4 regions of the Streptomyces sp. TLI_053 genome follow, and region 1 is predicted to be linked to each of the others. Evidence: riboswitches for the same ligand, from Rfam matches in the RefSeq annotation. Region 1 holds a riboswitch; each other region holds the start of a gene.

The links. Region 1 has a riboswitch for cobalamin ahead of BLU95_RS12015 (cobalamin biosynthesis protein). Riboswitches for the same ligand answer to the same signal wherever they lie in the genome.
Region 2: it holds a riboswitch for cobalamin, as region 1 does, so the genes downstream of both, nicT (Nickel transporter NicT) here and BLU95_RS12015 (cobalamin biosynthesis protein) in region 1, are expected to answer to the same signal.
Region 3: it holds a riboswitch for cobalamin, as region 1 does, so the genes downstream of both, BLU95_RS37690 (peptidase) here and BLU95_RS12015 (cobalamin biosynthesis protein) in region 1, are expected to answer to the same signal.
Region 4: it holds a riboswitch for cobalamin, as region 1 does, so the genes downstream of both, BLU95_RS04000 (ABC transporter substrate-binding protein) here and BLU95_RS12015 (cobalamin biosynthesis protein) in region 1, are expected to answer to the same signal.

Annotation. Positions count from the first base shown of each region.
Region 1 covers NZ_LT629775.1:3,081,796-3,087,037, forward strand. Annotated here, with positions in the region: gene BLU95_RS12005 (alpha/beta hydrolase family protein) at 1-813, opposite strand, end outside; gene BLU95_RS12010 (helix-turn-helix domain-containing protein) at 983-1,729, opposite strand; cobalamin riboswitch at 2,004-2,202, shown strand; gene BLU95_RS12015 (cobalamin biosynthesis protein) at 2,306-3,277, shown strand; gene BLU95_RS12020 (cobyric acid synthase) at 3,274-4,812, shown strand; gene BLU95_RS12025 (putative cobaltochelatase) at 4,809-5,242, shown strand, end outside.
Region 2 covers NZ_LT629775.1:7,350,997-7,356,238, reverse strand. Annotated here, with positions in the region: gene BLU95_RS30825 (M24 family metallopeptidase) at 1-417, opposite strand, end outside; gene nicT (Nickel transporter NicT) at 484-1,653, opposite strand; cobalamin riboswitch at 1,686-1,878, opposite strand; partial or broken gene BLU95_RS30815 (ArsR/SmtB family transcription factor) at 1,962-2,297, shown strand; gene BLU95_RS30810 (Fpg/Nei family DNA glycosylase) at 2,479-3,312, opposite strand; gene BLU95_RS30805 (AAA family ATPase) at 3,396-4,271, opposite strand; gene aroQ (type II 3-dehydroquinate dehydratase) at 4,502-4,930, opposite strand; gene aroB (3-dehydroquinate synthase) at 4,939-5,242, opposite strand, start outside.
Region 3 covers NZ_LT629775.1:9,100,170-9,105,411, reverse strand. Annotated here, with positions in the region: gene BLU95_RS37700 (hypothetical protein) at 1-444, shown strand, start outside; gene BLU95_RS45355 (hypothetical protein) at 491-961, opposite strand; gene BLU95_RS37690 (peptidase) at 1,020-2,153, opposite strand; cobalamin riboswitch at 2,259-2,378, opposite strand; gene BLU95_RS45350 (M4 family metallopeptidase) at 2,700-5,242, opposite strand, start outside.
Region 4 covers NZ_LT629775.1:1,082,317-1,087,558, reverse strand. Annotated here, with positions in the region: gene BLU95_RS04010 (ABC transporter ATP-binding protein) at 1-148, opposite strand, end outside; gene BLU95_RS04005 (FecCD family ABC transporter permease) at 145-1,224, opposite strand; gene BLU95_RS04000 (ABC transporter substrate-binding protein) at 1,221-2,111, opposite strand; cobalamin riboswitch at 2,306-2,509, opposite strand; gene BLU95_RS03995 (helix-turn-helix domain-containing protein) at 2,641-3,624, opposite strand; gene BLU95_RS03990 (aminopeptidase P family protein) at 3,781-5,193, shown strand.

The DNA of each region.
Region 1 (5,242 bases):
GGCCGCGCCCCGGCGGGCCGTGGCCGGCCAGTCCAGCACCGGGGAGTCCAGGACCAGGCTGCTGACCGAGGAGGCGAAGTCCGAGCGGGCGGCGGCCTGCAGGGCCATCGTGGCGCCCAGCGACCAGCCGTACAGCACCACCCGGCCCGCGCCGCCGTCCAGGGCCAGCCGGATCGCCGCCTCGACGTCCCGCCACTCCGTCTCGCCGAAGTGGCCCAGGCCGTCGGGGGAGGCCGGCGCGCCCGCGTCGCCCCGGTAGCTGACCGCCAGCGCGGGCAGGCCGAGCCGCCGCAGCACGGGCAGGACGGGCAGCACCTGGGCGCGGTCGGCGTCCGGGCCGTGCACCAGGATCACCCAGGTGCCGCGCTTGCCGTCCAGCCACCAGGCGGGCAGCGCGCCCAGCTCCCCCTCGACGGCGGTCTCGCCGAAGGTCAGGCCGAGGGCCGAGGCCGGGTCGCCGAGGTACACCCGCGGGGTGAAGCGGACCTCGGTACCGGGGGCGAGGGTGCCACGGTCGGCGCGGACCAGGCGGCGGGTGACGCCCCGTTCGTCGCGGTGCAGGACCTCCTCGACGACGGCGTGCCCGTCCTCCCCCCACTCGACGGCCCAGCGCCCGGGGCGCTCGCTCTCCGCGCTCCGGGTGAAGGTGATCCGCCCGGCCCCCAGGCTCTGGACCACGACCGGGCCGGTCCGCTCCCGGGCGGCCCCGGCCGGGCGGACCATCCGCTCCGAGGCCCGGCGGCCGATCACCAGGACGGCCGCCCCGGTGCCGACCGCGGCGGCCGCCACGGTGGCCGCGATTCCCCAACGCATACTCGCTCCCCGCTGCTCGGTTCTGGGCCGACCGGTGTCCGGACCCACGTCACAGCCCAGTCCACTGGCCGCGACCCGGCCGGGCCAGCAGGACACGGCCGTACGGGTTGCCGCGCGGGGAGGGCCGCACCGGGATCGTCAGAACGAGAGTGCCAGAACGAACGCCGGATCACACGGGGATCGCGGGCTCCCGTCGGGCCAGCAGCTCCCAGAAGTGCTCGACCGGCGGGCCCCCGGCCGCGGACGGCGCGGCCGCCCCCTCGGCGGGCCCCCAGCCGCCGGACCCCCAGTGCGCGGGCACCTGCCGCTCGTCCTGGAGCACGGGCAGGACGGCCTCGAGGTCCGCCCGGTCCACCGGCACGATCCGGACGATCGCGCCGACCTGCGCCTGCCAGCGGCCGTCCACGCAGCGCCGCAGCCGCCGGTCCAGCTCCTCCCGGCGGCCGGTGGCCGCGACCAGCTCCCGCAGGGTCAGGCCCAGCACGTGCGCGAGCGCGGCCGTCGGCTCGGCGTCGCCGTCCCACTGGCCGGTGACCTCGGCCCGCCGGTACTCCCCGGCCGGGACGCCGATCCGGCGGGCCGCGCCGTCCTGGCTCAGTTCGCGGGCGAGCCGGAAGTCCCGCAGGCTCGCCGGGCGGACACCCATCAGCTGCTCGGGCGGGCACCACAGCGCCCGGGCCAGGGCGAGGAACTCCTCCTCGCCGGGGGGCGGACCGCCGTTCTCCCAGCCGAGGACGTGGGCCGGGAGCAGCCGGACGCCGTGCGCGGCCATCCCCTCGGCGACCTGCTCGGGCGTCAGGCCGAGGGCGGCGCGGTGGGCGCGGACGGCGGCGGGCGAGAACGGCACCGGGGGCGGCGGGGCGGGCGGGGCGGACCGGGCCGGACGTGCGAAGAGGTGGGGGCGCTGGGGTCGCATGGGTCCCGACGGTAGGCGCGGCGCCGGGTGGTGCCCCAGCCGACGAACGCACGAAGCGGGGCGGGCGCGCCGCCCGGCGGGGGTGGAGGATCGCACAGCGGGGCGCGGTCCGGCGGCGGGCGGCCTCGGAGGTAGCGACGGGGCACGGCGGGCCGCCGGGGCGGGCGGCGGACGGGTGCCGGGGCGGGCACGGGGCAGGTGCCGAGCGGGTGCCGGGGCGGCCGCCGGGAGGGCCCCGGCGTGTGACCAACCCCTCCGCGACCTCGGTTGACTCCCCCTTCGGGCCCGTGATGGGATCCTTCAGCCATTACGGAGGCAAGCAGAGGAAGCCGGTGCGAGTCCGGCGCGGTCCCGCCACTGTCACCGGGGAGCACGACCGGAGTTCAGCCACGGAGGGCCGTCAGCGGCCGCCGGAAGGCCCGGGAGCGCGTCCGACCCGGGAGCCAGGAGACTCTCGCCCCCGGTACGTCGATCCAGGGCGCGGACCCTGAGTGAGGACACGCACGCGATGCAGGCTGCCCCGCCGGGCCGGGACCTCCCCCCGAGCACTCCGCCGACCGCGCCACCCGCCCTCCCTTGCGCCCGCTGACCCGGGCCGCCGCGTTCGGCGCGGGCGCCGTCGCCGGGTACCTGGCCGACGCCCGGTTCGGCGATCCGCGCCGCGGCCACCCGGTGGCCGGCTTCGGCAGCGCGGCCGGTCGGCTGGAGCGGCTGCTGTGGCGCGACGACCGCGCGGCCGGCACCGCCTACACCGCGCTGTGCGTGGGCGCCGTCGCGGCCGGCGCGGTGGCCGCCGACCGGCTGCTGGCCCGACGGCCGCTCGGCCGGGCCGCGCTCGCCGCCGCCGCGACCTGGACGGTGCTCGGCGGCACCTCGCTGACCCGGGAGGCCCGCACCGTCGGCCGCGCGCTGACGGCCGGTGACCTGACGGCGGCCCGGGAACGGCTGCCGCACCTGTGCGGACGCGACCCGAGCGCCCTGGACGAGCAGCAGATCGCCCGCGCGGTGGTCGAGTCGGTGGCCGAGAACACCGCCGACGCCGTGGTGAACGCCCTGGTCTGGGGCGGCCTGGCCGGTACCCCGGGGCTGCTGGCGTTCCGCGCCGTGAACACCCTGGACGCGATGGTCGGTCACCGCTCGCCGCGCTACGCCCGGTTCGGCTGGGCCTCGGCCCGGCTGGACGACGTGGCGGGCTGGCCGGGCGCCCGGCTGACCGCGCTGCTGACGGTGGCCGCCGCCCCCGAACCGGGCACCGCCTGGCGGATCTGGCGGCGGGACGGCTCCGCGCACCCCAGCCCCAACGCCGGCCAGGCCGAGTCGGCCTTCGCCGGCGCGGTCGGCGTCCGCCTCGGCGGGACGCTCCGGTACGGCGATCGCACGGAGCACCGGCCGGTGCTCGGTGAGGGGCTGCGCCCGGTCGGGGTGGACGACATCGAGCGGGCCTGCGTGCTCTCCCGGCGGGTGGGCGCGCTGGCCCTGGGTACGACCGTCGCCGGGCACCTGCTGCTGCGGGCGGCGCTGATCAGGAAGCGGAGGTACCGGGCATGAGCAAGGCACTGCTGGTCGCCGGGACGACCTCGGACGCCGGCAAGAGCGTGGTCACGGCGGGCATCTGCCGCTGGCTGGCGCGGCAGGGGGTCTCGGTCGCGCCGTTCAAGGCGCAGAACATGTCGCTGAACTCCTTCGTCACCGCCGACGGAGCCGAGATCGGCCGCGCCCAGGTGATGCAGGCGCAGGCCGCCCGGGTCGAGCCGGAGGCGGCGATGAACCCGGTGCTGCTCAAGCCCGGCGCGAACGGCCGCAGCCAGGTGGTGCTGCTGGGCCGCCCGGTCGCCGAGGTCGGCGCGCTGGACTACCGCGAACGCAAGCCGCTGCTGCTGGAACGCGCCCTGGAGTGCCTGGCCGACCTGCGCCGCCGCTTCGACGTGGTGGTCTGCGAGGGCGCCGGCTCGCCCACCGAGATCAACCTGCGGGACCGGGACATCGCCAACATGGGCCTGGCCACCGCGGCCGGCCTGCCGGTCGTCGTGGTCGGGGACATCGACCGCGGCGGCGTGTTCGCGGCCATGTACGGGACGCTGGCGCTGCTGTCGGCGGAGGACCAGCGGCACGTGGCCGGCTGGTTCGTCAACAAGTTCCGCGGCGACGCACGGCTGCTGGCCCCCGGGCTGGAGATGCTGCGGGAGCTGACCGGGCGTCCGGTGCTCGGCACCCTGCCGATGCTGCCGGACCTCTGGCTGGACGCGGAGGACTCGCTCGACCTGTCCACCGTCGTCGACCGGACCGCCGCGCGCGGCCCGCTGGGCGCCGACGTGCTGCGGGTGGCGGTGCTGCGCTTCCCCCGGCTGTCCAACTTCACCGACCTGGACGCGCTCGCCCAGGAACCCGGTGTGCTGGTCCGCTGGGCCACCAGGCCGGAGGAGCTGGCCGACGCCGACCTGGTGGTGCTGCCCGGCACCCGGGCCACCGTCGCCGACCTCGGCTGGCTGCGCGAGCGCGGCTTCGAACCGGTGCTGAGGGCCCGGGCGGCGGCCGGGCTGCCGGTGCTGGGCGTCTGCGGCGGCTACCAGATGCTGGCCGGCTCGATCGTCGACGAGGTCGAGTCGAAGGCGGGCCCGGTGGAGGGCCTCGGGCTGCTGCCGACGTCCGTGCGCTTCGGCGTGGAGAAGGTGCTCGGCCGGCCCGTCGGCGAGGCGTTCGGGGAGCGGGTCGAGGGCTACGAGATCCACCACGGCATCGTCGCGGTCGAGGGCGGGGAGGCCTTCATCTCCGATGACGACGGACAGAGCCTCGACGGGTGCCGGGTGGGTTCCGTCCTGGGCACCACCTGGCACGGCGCGCTGGAGAACGACGGCTTCCGGCGCGCGCTGCTGCGCGAGGTCGCGACGGCGGCCGGCCGGGCGTTCGTCCCCGCGCCGGACACCTCCTTCACCGACGCGCGGGAGGCCCGGCTCGACCGGCTGGGCGAACTGATCGAGGAACACGCCGACACCGACGCGCTGTGGAAGCTGATCGAGGGCGGGGTGCCGGCGGCCGGATCGCTGCCGTTCCTTCCGCCCGGAGCCCCTGGGGAGCATGCATGAGTGACGTCCGATACCCGTTCACCGCGATCGTCGGCATGGCCGACCTGCGGCTCGGCCTGCTGCTGAACGCCGTCTCCCCGGCGGTCGGCGGGGTGCTGGTGCGCGGCGAGAAGGGCACCGCCAAGTCGACCATGGTGCGCGCGCTGGCCGGGCTGCTGCCCTCCATCGCGACCGTCGACGGCTGCCGCTTCGCCTGCGACCCGGCCGGCCCGGACCCGCAGTGCCCGGACGGCGCGCACGGCGGAGGCACGTCCTCGGAGCGCCCGGCCGAGCTGGTCGAGCTGCCGGTCGGCGTCTCCGAGGACCGGATCGTCGGCTCGCTGGACCTCGAGCGCGCGCTGTCCGAGGGCGTCAAGGCGTACGAGCCGGGGCTGCTGGCCCGGGCGCACCGCGGCGTGCTCTACATCGACGAGGTCAACCTGCTCCAGGA
Region 2 (5,242 bases), 4.3 Mb from region 1:
CTTGACCACCCGCAGCCGCTCGACCGCCTGTCCGACGTCCGCCAGCCGGGTGCCCTCGACCAGCCCGGCCACGGCCCGGTGCCGGGTGACCGTCAGATCGTGCTCCTCGACCGCCAGCCCGGCCAGCCGCAGCCCCGCCGCGGCGCCCGCCGCGGCCAGCGCGGTGTCCGCCCCGGCCGCCACCTCCAGCCTGGTCACCTCGGGCGAGATCAGGTGCTCCCCGGTGTCGTCCGGCGGCAGGTCGTCGGGCAGCGCCAGCAGCGCCCGGTCCCGGGTCAGCAACAGGGTCGCCCCGCACGGCGGACACCCGGTGAGGTACCGCACGTTCGCCGCCCGGGTGATCAGCGCCGCGTCGGTCCCGGACGCACTGCAGTGCTCCCGCAACCGCTCCCGCCGGCCCGCGTACGCATCAGCCATGGGTCGAGCCTACGAACCCCGCCCCCGATCCGCCCGCCGAACGCCCCCACCCGGGCCCGGGCCGGACTACTCGGCGCCGCCGGTGGGGGCGGGGGTGGCGGGGGCCGGGTCGGCGGTGGCGGGGGCGGGGGTGGCGGGAGTGGCCCACTTCTGCTCGACGCCGGCGAGGCGCCAGTAGGCGATGGCGGCGGCCCAGACGGCGACGAACAGGCCGACGATGGCGTAGCCGACGTTGTCCAGGGTGATGTCCGCGATCCAGCCGGTCACCGGGTCGGTGAGGTCGAACTTCTCGTGCAGGACGCCGACGAGTTCGATGGTCCCGATGATGAACGCCACCGCGATGGACAGCCCGGTGATGGTCAGGTTGTAGTACACCTTGCGCACCGGGTTGGAGAACGCCCACTGGTAGGCGAAGTTCATGAAGGTGCCGTCCAGGGTGTCGAACAGGCTCATCCCGGCCGCGAACAGCAGCGGCAGGCAGACGATCGCGTACCAGGGCAGGCCGGACGCCGCGCCGGAGCCCGCCATCACCATCAGGGTGACCTCGGTCGCGGTGTCGAAGCCCAGGCCGAGCACCATGCCGACCGGGAACATCTGGCCGGGGCGGGTGATCGAGCGGGTCGCCCGGTTCAGCACCCGGGCCAGCAGGCCGCGCGAGTTGAGGTGGTCCTCCAGCTCCGCCTCGTCGAACCGGCCCTCCCGCATCGAGCGGAAGACCTTGAGGATGCCGAACAGCGCGGCCAGGTTGAGCGCGCCGATCAGGTAGAGGAAGGCACCGGAGGCCGAGGTGCCGACCACGCCCAGCCACTGGTGGGTGCTGGACTCGTCGTCCATCAGGGTGCTGGCCAGCTGCGCGCCGCCCGCCACCAGGGCGGCCATCAGCACCACCATCGAGGAGTGCCCGAGCGCGAACCAGAAGCCGACCGAGACCGGCCGCTTGCCGTCCGCCATCAGCTTCCGGGTGGTGTTGTCGATCACCGCGATGTGGTCGGCGTCGAAGGCGTGCCGCATGCCGAGGGTGTACGCGGTGATCCCCAGGCCCACCCCGAAGACCTGCGTGCCCACCTCGTACTTCTCCGGCGCGACCAGGAAGATCAGCGTTCCGAAGGCCACCACGTGCATGGCCAGGATCACGCCCATCAGGCCGGCGGTCCGCACGGTGTCCTCCCGCCGCCATCGGAAGGTGGGCAGGGCGGTGGGCGCCGCCGGGGCGGCGACGGTTTCGGGCAGGGTCATCCTGGGATCACGCTCCAGCACCTCGTGGAAACACTTCGTGAGATGCCGCGGCCGGTCTCCTGGCTGACGGGGCTCCCGTACCCGCCTTCCCGGACGCGCGAGGCGCCCAGTGGCGACGTGGGTACGGACACTTCCCCCCGATCACAGTGGCGAGGGCCGCTCCGGACTGGAACCCCTGAGGGTCCGTCACCGGTCTTCCCGAGCACCACGGCGGGCAACACCGTAGGGGGCGGGCGACGACCCTTGCAAGGCTGCGCACCTGCGCAGGTGTCCAGGATCACAGCGTCCGGCCTGCGAGAATGGCCCGTATGCATCTCGTTCCGGCCGACCGCGCGGGCCACCGCACCATCGACGGGCACCGGGTCTGCGAGGCCATCGCGGCGATCGGCGACACCGCCCACGTCCGCTCCTGGGCCGAGCGGTTCTCGCTGCTCGCCGACCCGGGCCGCCTCGCCCTGCTGCTGGCGCTGCACCGCACCGGGCCGCTCGCCGTCAGCGACCTGGCGGTCGCCACCGGCATGCGCGACCCCGCCGTGTCCCAGGCCCTGCGGCTGCTGCGGACGGCGGGGGCGGTGATCGGCGAGAAGGAGGGACGCGTCGTGCGCTACCGGCTCGTGGACGCGGACCTGCGCCCCCTGCTGGACGCGTGCGCCGTCGACACTCCCGAGCGGCACACGCACCACGAGCCCCATGAGCCCCACAAGCAGCACGAGCAGCACGAGCGTTCCGGGCACCACGGCCGGCACGAGCACGACGAGCACGACGCGGCCACCGGCTGACCCCGGCCGACCGGCGGCCCGGTCTACGGACCGGTCGACGGACCGGTCAGCGGACCGGGACGCCCGCCGGCTGGCAGGAGGGGCACCAGAACAGATTGCGGGAGGCGTGCTCCTCCGCCCGGACCTCGGTGGCGCAGACCAGGCACGGCATCCCGGCCCGCCGGTAGACGTACACCTCGCCGCCGTGGTCGTCGACCCGCGGCGGGCGGCCCATCGCCTCGGGGGTGTGCTCGGGGCGCACGGTGTCGATGCGGCCCGCGCCGACGCCCTCGCGCATCAGCGCGACCAGGTCGGCCCAGATCGCGTCCCACTCGGCCCGGAGCAGCTCGCGCCCCGCCCGGTGCGGATCGATGCCGTGCCGGAACAGCACCTCGGCGCGGTAGACGTTCCCCACCCCGGCCAGCACCTTCTGGTCCAGCAGCAGGGCCGCGACCGTCGTCCTGCTGCTCGTCATCCGCCGCCAGGCGGCGTCCGGGTCGGCGTCGGCGCGCAGCGGGTCGGGGCCGAGCCGGGCCGCCACCGCGGCCTTCTCGGCGCCGGTGATCAGCTCGCAGGTGTTGGGGCCGCGCAGATCGGCGACGTGCTCGTCGTTCTCCAGCCGCAACCGGACCAGGCCGACGGGGGGCGGCACCGGTCCGTCGCCGATCGCGGCGAAGGTGAAGCCGCCGTACAGGCCGAGGTGGATGTGCACCCAGGCGTCCTCGCCGAAGCCGAGGAACAGGTGCTTGCCGACCGCCTCGGCGGCCTCCAGCTCCCGCCCGTCGATCAGCTCGGCGGCGTCCGCGAACCGCCCCTGGGGGCTGCTGGCACGGACCGCCCGGCCACCGAAGGCACGGTGGTTCTCGGCGGCGAGGCGGTGGATGATGTGGCCTTCCGGCACGGGCGCGGCTCCCCCGGTGGAACGTTCAGGACCCGTCCATCATCGCAGTCGGCACCGACAGACCCGCCGGGTGCGCGGGCCCCTCAGCGGACCGGGATGCCCATCAGCCGGGCCAGGATCACCCGGTCGAGCTCGGCGGCGGTGGCGGCCACGTCGAGGTGGGAGTTGTCGATGATCGGCAGCCCGGAGTTGTACCAGCCGGCCATCCGGCCGTGGATCCGCGCCACCTCCTCGTCGCCGAGCCGTCGGTTCCCGCTGCGCCGGGCGTTGCGGTGGAGCACCGAGTCGAGGCTCGGCAGCAGCACCACCGGGATCATGCCGGGTCCGATGTGCCGCTTCCAGCCGCCGAGGCCGATCGCCGGGCGGTCGGGGAAGACCGCGTCGTCGATGATGCAGGAGATACCGTTGGCGAGGTAGTTGCGGCAGGCGAAGCCACAGGTCCGGCGGGCCAGCCGGTACTGCGCCTCGGAGGCGTTGTTCCAGCCGGACTGCGGGTTGGCGAAGCCGGACTGCACCCACTCCCGGACGTCGTCGAGGCTGATGTGCGCGGTCGGGCTGGGACGGCGCTCGGCCCAGTGCCGCGCGACGGTGGTCTTGCCGGCGCCGGCGGGGCCGATCAGCAGCACCGCGATCGGGCCGGCGGGGGCGTGCTGCTGCGGTGGCCTGGCGGGCAGCTGGACGGGCGCGCCGGAGGGCAGCAGGAAGTGCCCGGTGGACCCGGCGGGCACCGGGGCGGGCGCGGGCGGCGAGGCCGGAGCCGGGGCGGGCGCCGGCGCCGGGGCCGGCACCGGTCCGGGCGGAGGCGACGGCAGCACCGGCAGCGGAACGGTCGGCGGCCCCGAGGAGTCCGTCGAGGCGCCCACCGGCAGGGGCGCCGGAACAGGCACCGGTACCGGTACCGGAACCGGCAGAGGCGCCGGAACAGCCGCCGGAACAGGCAACGGCAACGGAACGACCATCGGAGCAGGCACCGTCCCGGCCGCCACCGGATACCCCGGCACCGGCGGGGCGACGGGACGTGGGGGGACGGATCCACCCCCGGCGTACTGCGTCACGGCACCTCCCGACTTCCTTCAGCGGGACACTACACGGCGGTGCGGCGGTGGACACAGCCCACCGCCGCACCACCGCCGCACCACCAACCGCACCACCGCCGCACCGGGCCGGTCACCCGACGGGCGCCCCGGCGTCAGCCCGCGGCGAGCTGCTCGGCCAGCGCCCGCAGGGCCAGCTCGTACGAGCCGATCCCGAACCCGGCGATCGTGCCGGAGGCCACCGCGGCGATCACCGAGGTGTGCCGGAAGGTCTCCCGGGCGTACGGGTTGGAGATGTGCACCTCGACCAGCGGCGCGGTGCGCTGCGCGGCCGCGTCCCGCATCGCGTACGAGTAGTGGGTGAACGCGCCCGGGTTGATCACCACCGGCACCCGGCCGTCGGCGGCCTCGTGCAGCCACTCCACCATCTGCTGCTCGGAGTTGGTCTCGTGCACCTCGACCTCGAAGCCGAACTCCTTGCCGAGCGCGGTGCAGCGCTCGACCAGCCCGGCGTACGAGGTGGCACCGTAGACGTCGGGCTCGCGGCTGCCCAGCCGGCCCAGGTTGGGACCGTTGAGCACCATCACCCTGGTCACCCGGACACCTCCGCGTAGGCGGCGACCAGCAGCGACGGGTCGGGGCCCTCCAGCACGGAGGTCTTGCCGAGGCCGTCCAGCACGATGAAGCGGATCAGGTCGCCGCGCGACTTCTTGTCGATCTTCATCGCGTCCAGCAGCTTCGGCCAGGCGTCCGCCCGGTAGGTCAGCGGCAGACCGACCGAGGCCAGCACCGAGCGGTGCCGGTCGGCCGTGGCGTCGTCCAGCCGGCCCGCCAGGCGGCCCAGCTCGGCGGCGTACACCATGCCGATCGAGATCGCCGCGCCGTGCCGCCACTTG
Region 3 (5,242 bases), 6.0 Mb from region 1:
CGGTTCACCGTCGACGCCCGCGCGAAGCCCTACTCCCGCCCCCTCCCGGGGACGAACTCGCCGAACGGGCTGCCCACCGATGCCGTGGGCACGGTCCGCTACTCCCACCGCGTGGCCGCCACCGGCGAGGTCCACAGCGCCGAGGCCGAGGTGGACTGCCTGAGCACCGGCGGCCCGGTCGCCACCCTGACCGCCGTCATCGGCTCGGACACCGAGAACCGCAAGGAGCGGATCGGTCTCAGCGTCTACCAGGGCAGCGGCCGCGACGGCGCCCGCCTCGGCTTCTCCTGGGGCGTGGCCAATCTCGACCTGGACGCCGACCAGAAGCCCTACCAACCGGTGGTCGGCACCTGCATGGCCCCGGCGCCGTTCGCCCCGGTGCTGCAGGGCGGTTTCACCGTCCACCACGTGGAGTTGGAGGCCCCGAGGACGCCCGGCCGGTAGGGCGCGGTCCTGGCCGGACCGCGCCCTGGAGAGAGCAAGGCCGGGGTCAGGGCGCGGTGATGCCCGGCTGGGCACCGGCGCCGAAGGACCAGCCCTCGACCTCGCCCGGGGCCGGGTTGTAGGAGCCGGCGCCGAGGCTGCTGTAGGACCACGGGCCGCCGTGCGGGGCGTGCCAGTACGACCAGTAAGCGGTGCCGGTGGGGTTGGTGCAGGTCGTCGGCAGGGCGTTGATCTTGCAGACGAAACCCGGGAAGCGCGGGTGGAAGGAGTAGGAGAAGCCGGCGCCGGTGATCGCGGCGAGGCCGCTCGCCGGGTCGCCCGGGGCGCAGCCGGTCTCGATGCCACCACCGAGGGCGGTGAAGTCGACGACGACGGTGACGCCGGAGGTGCCGGAACAGGCGGCGGCCTGCGCCTGCGGGGCGGTCGCGGTGGAGACGCCGAGCAGGCCGGCGGTGAGGGCCGCAGCGGTGGCGAAGGCGCCGAGGGTACGGCGCGCCGGGTGGACGGAGGTGGTCATGGGCGTGCTCCTGGGGTGTGGCGGGCGGCAGTGCGGGTCACGGCCGGGCGGGCGACCCTCAGGGGCGCACGGCCGGGGCCGGGCAGGCCAGGGTCGGGGCGGACGGGCGGGCGCCGTGGGCACTGAGGCCGGCCAGGCCCTGGCCGGAGAGGCCGAGGACGGCCTGAGCGGTGGCCCGGGCGGCGTTGGCGGGGTTGAAGCCGCTGGCGTCGTAGGCGACGGCGCCGCGCACGGAGGGGTCGGCCGAGCAGCCCTGCTGGAGCTTCACCAGGCTGCTCCAGCCCTTGAGACCGCTGATGAACCGTCCGCCGGGGAGCAGGGCGGAGGTGGCCAGGCCGGTGCTGTTGGCGTTGGAGGTGGTGGCACCGGCCGCGGCGAAACCGCCGTCGGTGTTCTGGTGGGCCGTCAGCCAGTCCAGGCCCGCCTTGGCCTTGGCGCTGCGGCCGGTGGCGGCGAGCGCCTGGGCCGCGAGCGCGGTGGCGTCGGCGTCGGCGGTGCAGGTGGCCTGCCCGAAGGAGACCGGGAAGCCGCCGTCGGCGCACTGGGCGGCGGCCAGGAAGTCGACGGCCGGGGCCGGTACCCCACCGGGGGTGCGCTGGAGGGCGATCAGGGCGAGGGACTGGCCGAAGGCGTTGCTGTAGTCGCCCCACTGGGAGCGGTCGGAGAAGCGGCCGCTCGGCGTCAGCAGGGAGCGCAGCCGGGCGGGCAGGTCGACGCCGCCGAAGGCCGACGGGTCGGCGCCGCGCACCTCGGCGGCCAGCAGGAGCTTGGCGGTGGCACCGGCGTAGGCCTCGGTGGTGCCGTCGCCGAGGTAGCCGCTCAGGATGTCGGGGCGGGCGAGCCAGGCGGTGGCGCGGGCGGCGGCCTGGTCGGCGCTGCCCGCGGCGGCGAAGGCGAGCACGGCGTCGATGGTGAGGCCCTGATCGGGGTAGGCGGTGCCGTCAAAGACCGACTCGAAGTGGTCGCCGTTGACCAGCTGGCGCGCGAGCCAGCCGGCCGCGGCGGCGTCAGGGCGGTAGGTGGTGGCGTTGTCGCCGGAGGCCGGGGCCGCAACGGTGACGGCCGGCGCGGTGAGGGCCGGGACGGGCGCGGCAGCCTGGGCGGCGGTGGCGGCGGGGAGGGTGGCGGTCAGGGCCAGCGCGGATATCGCGAGCAGGCGGAGCGGGCGGCGGCGGAGCGCGGAGTCGGACATGCGAGGCCTTTCCGGGCCTGGGCGCACGGGCGGCCGCCGGCAACCGCGCGGGACGGACCGCCCGACGGCTCCGGGAGCCCCTGGCCGCAGACCACGACGGGAGGAGGGGACACGCCTCCGCCGACGGGTACTCGGGCTCGCCACCGACTGCCGTCGGCGGCCTACCGTTGCGGGTCAGCGCCGGAATTCGACCGGACTTCCCCCGACGGCGGAGTCAGAACATGACGGCTCATGATGTCGGCTCGGCCGAGAGAGGGTCAAGGCCGGTTCGAGGTCGGATCGCCGTCGCCGGGTCTCGGCTGACAGGACCTCAGCGGCCCGGGCCGCCGGGACCGGCGGGCGGTGGTCCGTCACCTGGACCGCACAGGCGGGTCGTCGGTACCAGCACTTCGGCGACGAGCCTGCTGCGGCGGGAGCGGCGGTCCGGTCACGGCAAGGACCCGCCCGGCTGCCGCAGGGATGCGGCGGCCGGGCGGGAGACCGGGGCGGACGGGGGCCGGGCTTCGGGGTCGAGAGCCCTTGGGTCCCCGGGGCAGCCGCCTTCGGTCAGCAGGTGCCGGCCGCGCGCTCGCGCACGACCAGGTCGGTACGGCCCGCCGTGGCGTCCAGCCAGACCACCCGGGTCCCCCGGTCGGCCACCGGGGAGTACTGGCCGCCCCGGTTGCAGGACATCCGCTCCGGGGTGCCGCCGGTGAGCGGGAGCTGCCAGAGCTTGGGCAGGTCCGTGTTCCTGGTGCCGCCCGTCACCGGGCGAGCGGCTTCGGCGAAGGTGACGGCCCGGTCGGAGGCGGTGAGGCCGGAGATCCGGCGCGGCTCGGTGCCGGTGCCGAGCCTCGGGCCCGCGGGCAGGAGGTCGCTCACTCCGGAGCCGTCCAGCGCGCCGGAGCGGATCGTGCTGCCCTTCGTCCGGTCGAAGGGGGTCTCGACCCACAGCAGCCGGCCACCGGCCAGTCGGGTGCTGCCGACCTCGGTCCCGGCGGCGGCGTTCGCGTCGTCCACCACGTACTGGGCGACGACCTTGCCGGCGGCGAGCGAGTAGACCGTCGGCGCGCTCACCGTCCGCTCACCGACCTGCCAGCTCTCGGTCCAGGCGAGCAGGCCGTCCCGGAAGGCGAGGGCGGAGGCCCGGTGGCCCTCCGGCAGCGCGATCGGCACCGCCGGGGCGCCGGCGCGGGAGAGCACCGGCCCGCCGCGGCCGGTGGCGTAGTCCGTCATCAGGAAGGCGACGTCCCCACCGGAGACCCGGACATCGCCGAAGTACTGGTTCGCGCCGCGCTGGACGCTGCGCGCCGGGCCACCGTCGAGCGGCCGGGCCAGCACCTCCATGCCCCAACCACCGTCGGCCCCCGGCCCCATCGCCACCCACGCGGCCGTCGTACCGTCGGTCGCGGGCCAGCCGTGCGAGCGGCCGTCCTCCGCGCTGAGCCGGGCGGGCTCGGCGGAGCCGGCGACGGCGCCCGTGTACACGGCCATGCTGCCCTTGGCGCCCTCGCCCGCGGTGGCCGCCACCCAGCGGCCGGCCGCGACGTCCGGTGCCACGCTCTCGGTGGAGAGTTCGCGCAGCAGCGGCCGGCTGTCCACGCCGATCCGGCGCTGCCAGCCGTCCTTGATCCCGTGGGCGTCGAAGGCGCTGGCCACGGTGCGGAGTTGGGCGCGGGAGAGACCGAGGGTGCGGCCCGCGGCGAGCACCGCGTTGCGGGCGTCGACGAAGTCGTCCAGCGGGGTGAGGTACTCGGCCAGCGCGCGGTAGACCAGACGGTCGGCGAGGAGCGGGTCGAGGGTGCGCCGGATGTCCCACAACGCGCCGGAGAAGATGGTGGAGTTGAGGTGCACGCCGCCGTTGTCGACCCCGGCGGGGGCTCCGACGTAGTCGGCGACGGTGGTGCGGCGGTCGTCCAGCCGGCGGCCGGCGCAGGCCTCGGGGGTGCCGGTGCGGCAGAGGTCCTCACCGAGCAGCGCGGCCCTGGGGTCGGTCATCGGCATGCCTCGGCCGGTCACCTCGATGGCGTTGCCGAAGTAGTCGGCGACGGCCTCGTCGAGGGCACCGGACTGGCCGAGTCCGACCAGCTCCGCGGTGTGCTTCACGACGCCGTGCGTCATCTCGTGGCCGGCCACGTCGCGCGCGGCGGAGAACGGGAGGTACTTGCCGCTGCCGCCTCCGTAGACCATCTTCCGGCCGTCCCAGTAGGCGTTGTCCAGGGGCTCGCCGAAGCTGGTGACGTTCACGACGGAGGTGATCGGTCCGCCCTTGCCGTCGATCCCGTCGCGGCCCAGTCGGTCGCGGTAGAAGTCGTACACGGCGGCGGCGTTGAGGTGGGCGTCGGTGGCGCCGCTGGTACCGGTGACGGCCGGGAAGTCGGTGGTCGGCGAGGCGGCGGGGTGGGCGTCGGCGGGCAGGGTGCTGAAGTCCAGCTCGTCGCGACCGGCCGCGTCGTAGGTGGTGACGGTGGCGGGGCGGGTGAGGTCGACGAGCTGGTAGGTGCCGTCCGGGAGTCGGCCGATGTTCACCCGGGCGGGGCGGCCGAGGGCGTCGGGCGCGGTGCCGGTGGCGGGTTCGAGGGCCGGTGCGGCGGCGGCCGCGTCGGGAGAGGTCGCGGCGGCGGATGCCGCGACGCCCGATGCGACGCCCGATGCCGCGGCGCCCGGGACGTCGAGCGGGTACGGGGCGCGTACCTGGTAGGAGAGCGCGACCTCCCCGGTCGAGGCGTCCACGAACACCTCCTGCGCCTTCGCCGCCCACACCGCCGGGTCGCTCCCGCGCACGGTGAAGTGGCGGGCGAGCCGGCCGGCACCGCCGGGCAGCACCACCGGGCCACGGTCCTCGGCCGTCGCGCCGGCGCGGGCCACCGGGTCCTGGACCGCGCCGATCGCGAGCCGTCGCAGCACCTCGTCCGGAACGCTCTGCACGGTCGGGGCGGTGAGTCCGGTGAAGTACTTGCCGCCGGCCGACTCGACCCGCTGTCCATTGCCTTCGCCGACCAGGTGAACCAGGTACCGGGCCCCGAAGACGGGTATGCCGCCGTGCCGCTGCTCGAACCTGACGGTGCGCCGGCCGTCGGCGGCACGCTCCACGCCGGCTTCGACGAGCT
Region 4 (5,242 bases), 2.0 Mb from region 1:
GGGTGGTCTTCCCGGCGCCGTTGGGCCCGAGCAGGCCCGTGATCCGGCCGGGGCCGAACACGAGCGAGATCCCGTCCAGCAGCGTGGCCGCGCCGACGCGCACACGAAGTCCCTCCACGCGCAGCTCGACGGGGGGCGTCGCGGTCACAGGGCGCTCCCGTCGGCCCGCCCCTGGCGCCACAGCAGCCAGGCGAAGAAGGGCGCTCCGAGCCCGGCCGTGACGACGCCGACGGGGATCTCCCGATCGGGGAGGATCGAGCGCGCCACGATGTCGCTGCCCACCAGGAGGGACGCGCCCACCAGCGCCGACACGGGCAGCAGCAGCGCGTGGCGCGGTCCGCAGGCGAGACGGACCACGTGCGGTACGACCAGGCCGAGGAAGCCGATGACGCCGGTGTTGGCGACCAGGCACGCGGTCACCAGGGCGGCGGTGGCGACGAGGAGCCAGCGGGTGCGTTCCACGTGGACGCCGAGGGAGCGGGCGGAGGTCTCGCCGAAGGCGAAGGCGTCCAGGTCGCGGGCCGAGGAGGTCAGGACCGTCACGCCGATCAGCGCGACCGCGGTCAGGAAGACGGCGGTGGGCCACCGCACGCCGGCGACGGAGCCCAGTGTCCACTCCATGACGCCGCGCGCCGCGTTGCGGTCCCCGAGGACCATCACGACGAACGAGGTGAAGGCCCCGCACATCTGTCCCACCGCGATGCCGGCGAGCACGGTCCGGGTGGTCGGCAGCGACCGGTTGCGGGCGCCGGCCAGTGCCAGGACGGCGGTGGCGGCGAGCAGGGCGCCGGCGAAGGCCGCCGTCGCCACCGCGCCGGTGCCCACGGCACCGGTCACGCCGACGCCGAGGACGATCACGGTGACCGCGCCGGCGGCGGCTCCGTCCGAGATCCCGAGCAGGAAGGGATCGGCCAGGTCGTTCCCGGTCAGCGTCTGCAGCACCGCGCCGCAGACCGCCAGCCCGGCGCCGGTGGCAGCCGCTCCCAGCACCCGGGGGAGTCGCAGTTGCCAGACGATCCGGTCGTCCAGCAGCGTCACGTCCGGGCTGCCGAGCCCGAGCCGGCGCATCACGACGTCGATCACGGTCGGGACCGGCTCGTGCTGCGAGCCCACGGCCAGGCCGAGCAGCACGGTGGCCAGCAGCAGGGCCGCGCCGACGGTCAGGGCCGCCGTCGCGCGGCCCCGGCCGGCGGGCCGCGCGACGGGGTGGGGCGCGGTGCTCATGAACCCTGGTGCAGCCGGCTCAGTCCCGCGGACACCCGGGCGGCGCCGTCGGCGAGCAGCACACCGGGGGTCGACTCGGAGAACGGCACCACCACGAAGGCCTTGCGCTGCACGGCGGTGAGCTTGCTCAGCACCGGGTCGCCCTGCAAGTAGTCGATCTTGGACTGGGCGGTGTCCCAGTCGGCGTCCGCGATCACGACGGCGTCCGGGTCCGCGGCGACGACCTTCTCCCAGCTCACGTTCTGCCAGCCGCCGGGCAGGTCCCCGAAGACGTTGGCGGCGCCCACGGCGTCGAGCACCAGCTGGGGCCCGCCGTGACCGGCGCCGACGAACGGCGTCTTGGTGTCCGAGTCGAACCACAGGACCTTCAGGCCCTTGCCGGCGGCCGTCGCCCCGAGCTGTGCCAGCTGCTGCTCCTGCCCCCGCTGGATCGCGGTGGCCCGCTCCGTGACGCCGAAGACCTTGGCGACGTCGTTCAGTTCGCCCCACATCGCCTGCCAGGTCGTCGGCGCGACCTTGCTCTTGTCCGAGCAGCCGAACGGGGACACGTACGACGGGATGCCCTGGCCGCGCAGTTCCTCCCGGGAGCCCACGGCCTTGTCGGTGAAGGCGCTGGCGTAGGAGGCGTACAGGAAGTCGGGGCGGGACGCGAGGAGCTTCTCCTTCGTCGGGTACTCCTTGGAGAGCACCGGGACGGAGTCGTAGGCCGCCTTCCACTTCTCCGGGACGGCGTCGTCGAGGTAGGCGGTACCGGCCATCCGGGACTCCAGGCCGAGGGCCAGGGCCACCTGGGTGGCACCCTGGTTGAGCGTCACCAGCCGTTCGGGCGGCGTACCGACCGACACGGTGGTCCCGCAGTTGTCCAGGTCGACCGGCGCGCCACTCACGGTCGAGCCGCCGGACGCGGCGGGAGCGGGGGCGCCGGCGCACCCTCCGAGCACGCCGACGAGCAGGACGGCGGCGGCCGCTCGCCCGGCACGTGGCGGGCGTGCGATGCGTGCGGGAAGAGTAGGACGAACGGAACATATGGAACGGAACGGATGCAGCAGACCGCTGGGCACGTGTTCTCCAAGACCCTCGTGGAACATGTCGTGCCGTGGCCGGTCTCCTGGCTTCCGCATCGACGTGCCGCGGCCGACCTTCCCGGGTGGCTCGTCCGGCCGCCCAGTGGTCCTGACCGCGGGGGAAGCCGGTCAGCGAGGGCCGCGGTACTCCGCGGCAACAGTGGCGAGGGCCGCACCGGACTTCGACCGGTTTCCCGAACACCACGGCGATCGAAAGGTATCAGGCTTGGTCAGGGCGCTGTCGACCCGCGTCCGACCTTGCGTCCGACCCGCGTCCGACCTCGCGGCGGGTCCGAGGCCGGTCTGCCGTCGGTCCGCGGCCGGTGGGGGCGGGTGCGCCGGCGGGCGGGAGCTACAGCCAGCCGGAGCGCTGCGCCTGGAGGGCCATCTGGAAGCGGTTCTCGGCGCCCAGACGGGCCATCAGGGTCTGGAGCCGGCGGAAGAAGGTGCGGCGGCTGATGCCCAGTTCGCGGGCGATGACCTCGTCGCTCGCACCGCCGGCGAGGAGGCGGAGCAGGCGGCGGTCGGCCGGCAGCAGGCCGGCCGGGCGGGTGGCGCGGCCGTGGAAGGGGAGCGCCTGCTGCCAGGTCTGCTCGAAGAGTGCGAGGAGTGCGGAGAGCAGGCCGCACGGCTGCACCACCAGCATGGTGTTGTGCACGTCCGTCTCCCTGATCGACAGGGACACCAGTGCGTACGCCTCATCGATGATCACCAGCTTGACCGGTACCGTCGGCGCCACCCGGGCCAGCTCGCCGGCCTCGACGCACGGTTCGATGGCCGACTCCAGCCGCCCGGGCATCTCCAGTGACGCCTTCGAGTAGACGACCCGCTGCGTCACACCGCGGGCGAGGGTCGCCAGCGCGTCCTCGACGGCTTCGCCCTGGGGGAAGTAGGGCGGGGATTCGAGCTGACGGATCTGCTCGCGGGCGCTGGCCCACGCCTGGCGCAGTCGCGGGCCGACGGCGTCGCCGGTCACCACTTCGACGAGGTTGTCGTTGTGCACCGTGAGCCGCCGGCGGCGGAACGACTCGAACGCCCCGCCCACGGCGATGCGCGACCCTTCGAGTTCGGCCGCCCGGTGCCGCGCGAGGATCTCGAGCCCCGCGGCGGGAGGCACCGGCGCCACCACGTCCGTGCCCTCGGTGGCGGCGTCGGCCAGCCCGGCGTCGACCAGCTCCCCGTACGCCGCGGCGAACTCGGCACCGGCGAGCCCGGTCGCTTCGCCGATCTCGGTGAGCGGGGCGGGGGCCAGCTCGAGGAGCGACAGGTACACGCGGCCGGCTGCGGAGCCGATCCCCAGCATCCGCAGGGCCTCGCCCAGTTTCGCATTCGCCATGCACCGCATTATCGAGGACCACCGGGCCGGGTGGCCGATCAGTGCCACTGGCACCGGTGGCACTCCCGGAAGCGCCGCCCCGCAGTACGGTCCGGGGGCTGCCGGGGCTCCTCGGCGGGTGAACGCGGTCCGGTAGTGAAGGCAGAGGAGAACGACGTGGCGAAGGCGCGCAAGAACGGTCTCTACCCGGGAGTCTCCGCCGAGCTGTCGGCCCTGATGCGGACGGGCTGGGCCGACACCGAACAGCACGACCTCGCGCAGGACGAGCAGGCCCCGTACACGGCCCACCGTCGCGCCGCTCTGTCCGCGCTGTTCCCGGGCGAGCGGCTGGTCGTCCCCTCCGGCGGCCTCAGGACCCGCTCGAACGACGACACCTACCCGTTCCGCCCGTACTCCGGCTACGTCCACATGACCGGCGACCAGGCCCGCGACTGCGCCCTCGTGCTCGAACCCCGCCGGGACGGCGGCCACGACGCGTACTGCTACCAACTGCCGCGGGACGGCCGGGACACCGACGAGTTCTGGCTCGGTTACACCGCCGAGCTGTGGATGGGTCGCCGCCGCTCGCTCGCGGAGTCGGAGCGCGTGCTCGGGCTGGCTTGCCGCGACGTCCGTACGGCGGCGAGCGACCTGGCAGCCGCTCCCGACGTCCCCACCCGCATCGTGCGCGGCATCGACCCGGCCCTCGAGGCGGCGGTCACCACCGACCCGGAACGCGACGCCGGACTGGAGGAAGCGCTGAGCGGACTCCGTCTCGTCAAGGACGCCTGGGAGATCGACGAACTGCGCAAGGCGGTGGACTCCACCGTGCGCGGCTTCACCGACTGCGTGGGCGAGCTCTCCCGGGCCGTCGCCTCCTCGGAGCGGTGGATCGAGGGCACCTTCTTCCGCCGTGCCCGCCTGGAGGGCAACGCCGTCGGCTACGGCTCGATCTGCGCCGCCGGCGAGCACGCCACGATCATGCACTGGACCGACAACGACGGCCCGGTGCGCGTCGGCGACCTGCTGCTCCTCGACGCGGGTGTGGAGACGCGCACGCTCTACACCGCCGATGTCACCCGGACGCTGCCGATCAGCGGCTCGTTCACCCCGGTGCAGCGCAAGGTGTACGACGCGGTGTACGAGGCCCAGGAGGCGGGCATCGCCGCCGTGAAGCCGGGCGCCGCCTACCGCGACTTCCACGTGGCGGCGCAGCGCCACCTGGCGGAGAAGCTGGTCGAGTGGGGCTTCCTGGAGGGCCCGGCGGAGCGTGCGTACGAGCTCGGCCTCCAGCGCCGCTTCACCATGGCCGGCACCGGCCACATGCTCGGCCTGGACGTCCACGACTGCGCCGAGGCCCGCAACGAGGAGTACGTCGACGGCGTGCTGGAGCCGGGCATGGTCCTCACGGTGGAGCCGGGCCTGTACTTCCAGCCGGACGACCTCACCGTCCCCGAGGAGTGGCGCGGCATCGGGGTCCGGATCGAGGACGACCTGCTGGTGACCGCCGACGGGGCCGAGAACCTGTCGGCGGGCCTGCCGCGCTCGTCGGACGAGGTCGAGGCGTGGATGGCCCGCGTCGCGGGTTGACGGGGCCCGCCCGCCGGGTCGCGGGCCGTGCGTGCCCGGACGCCGCCCC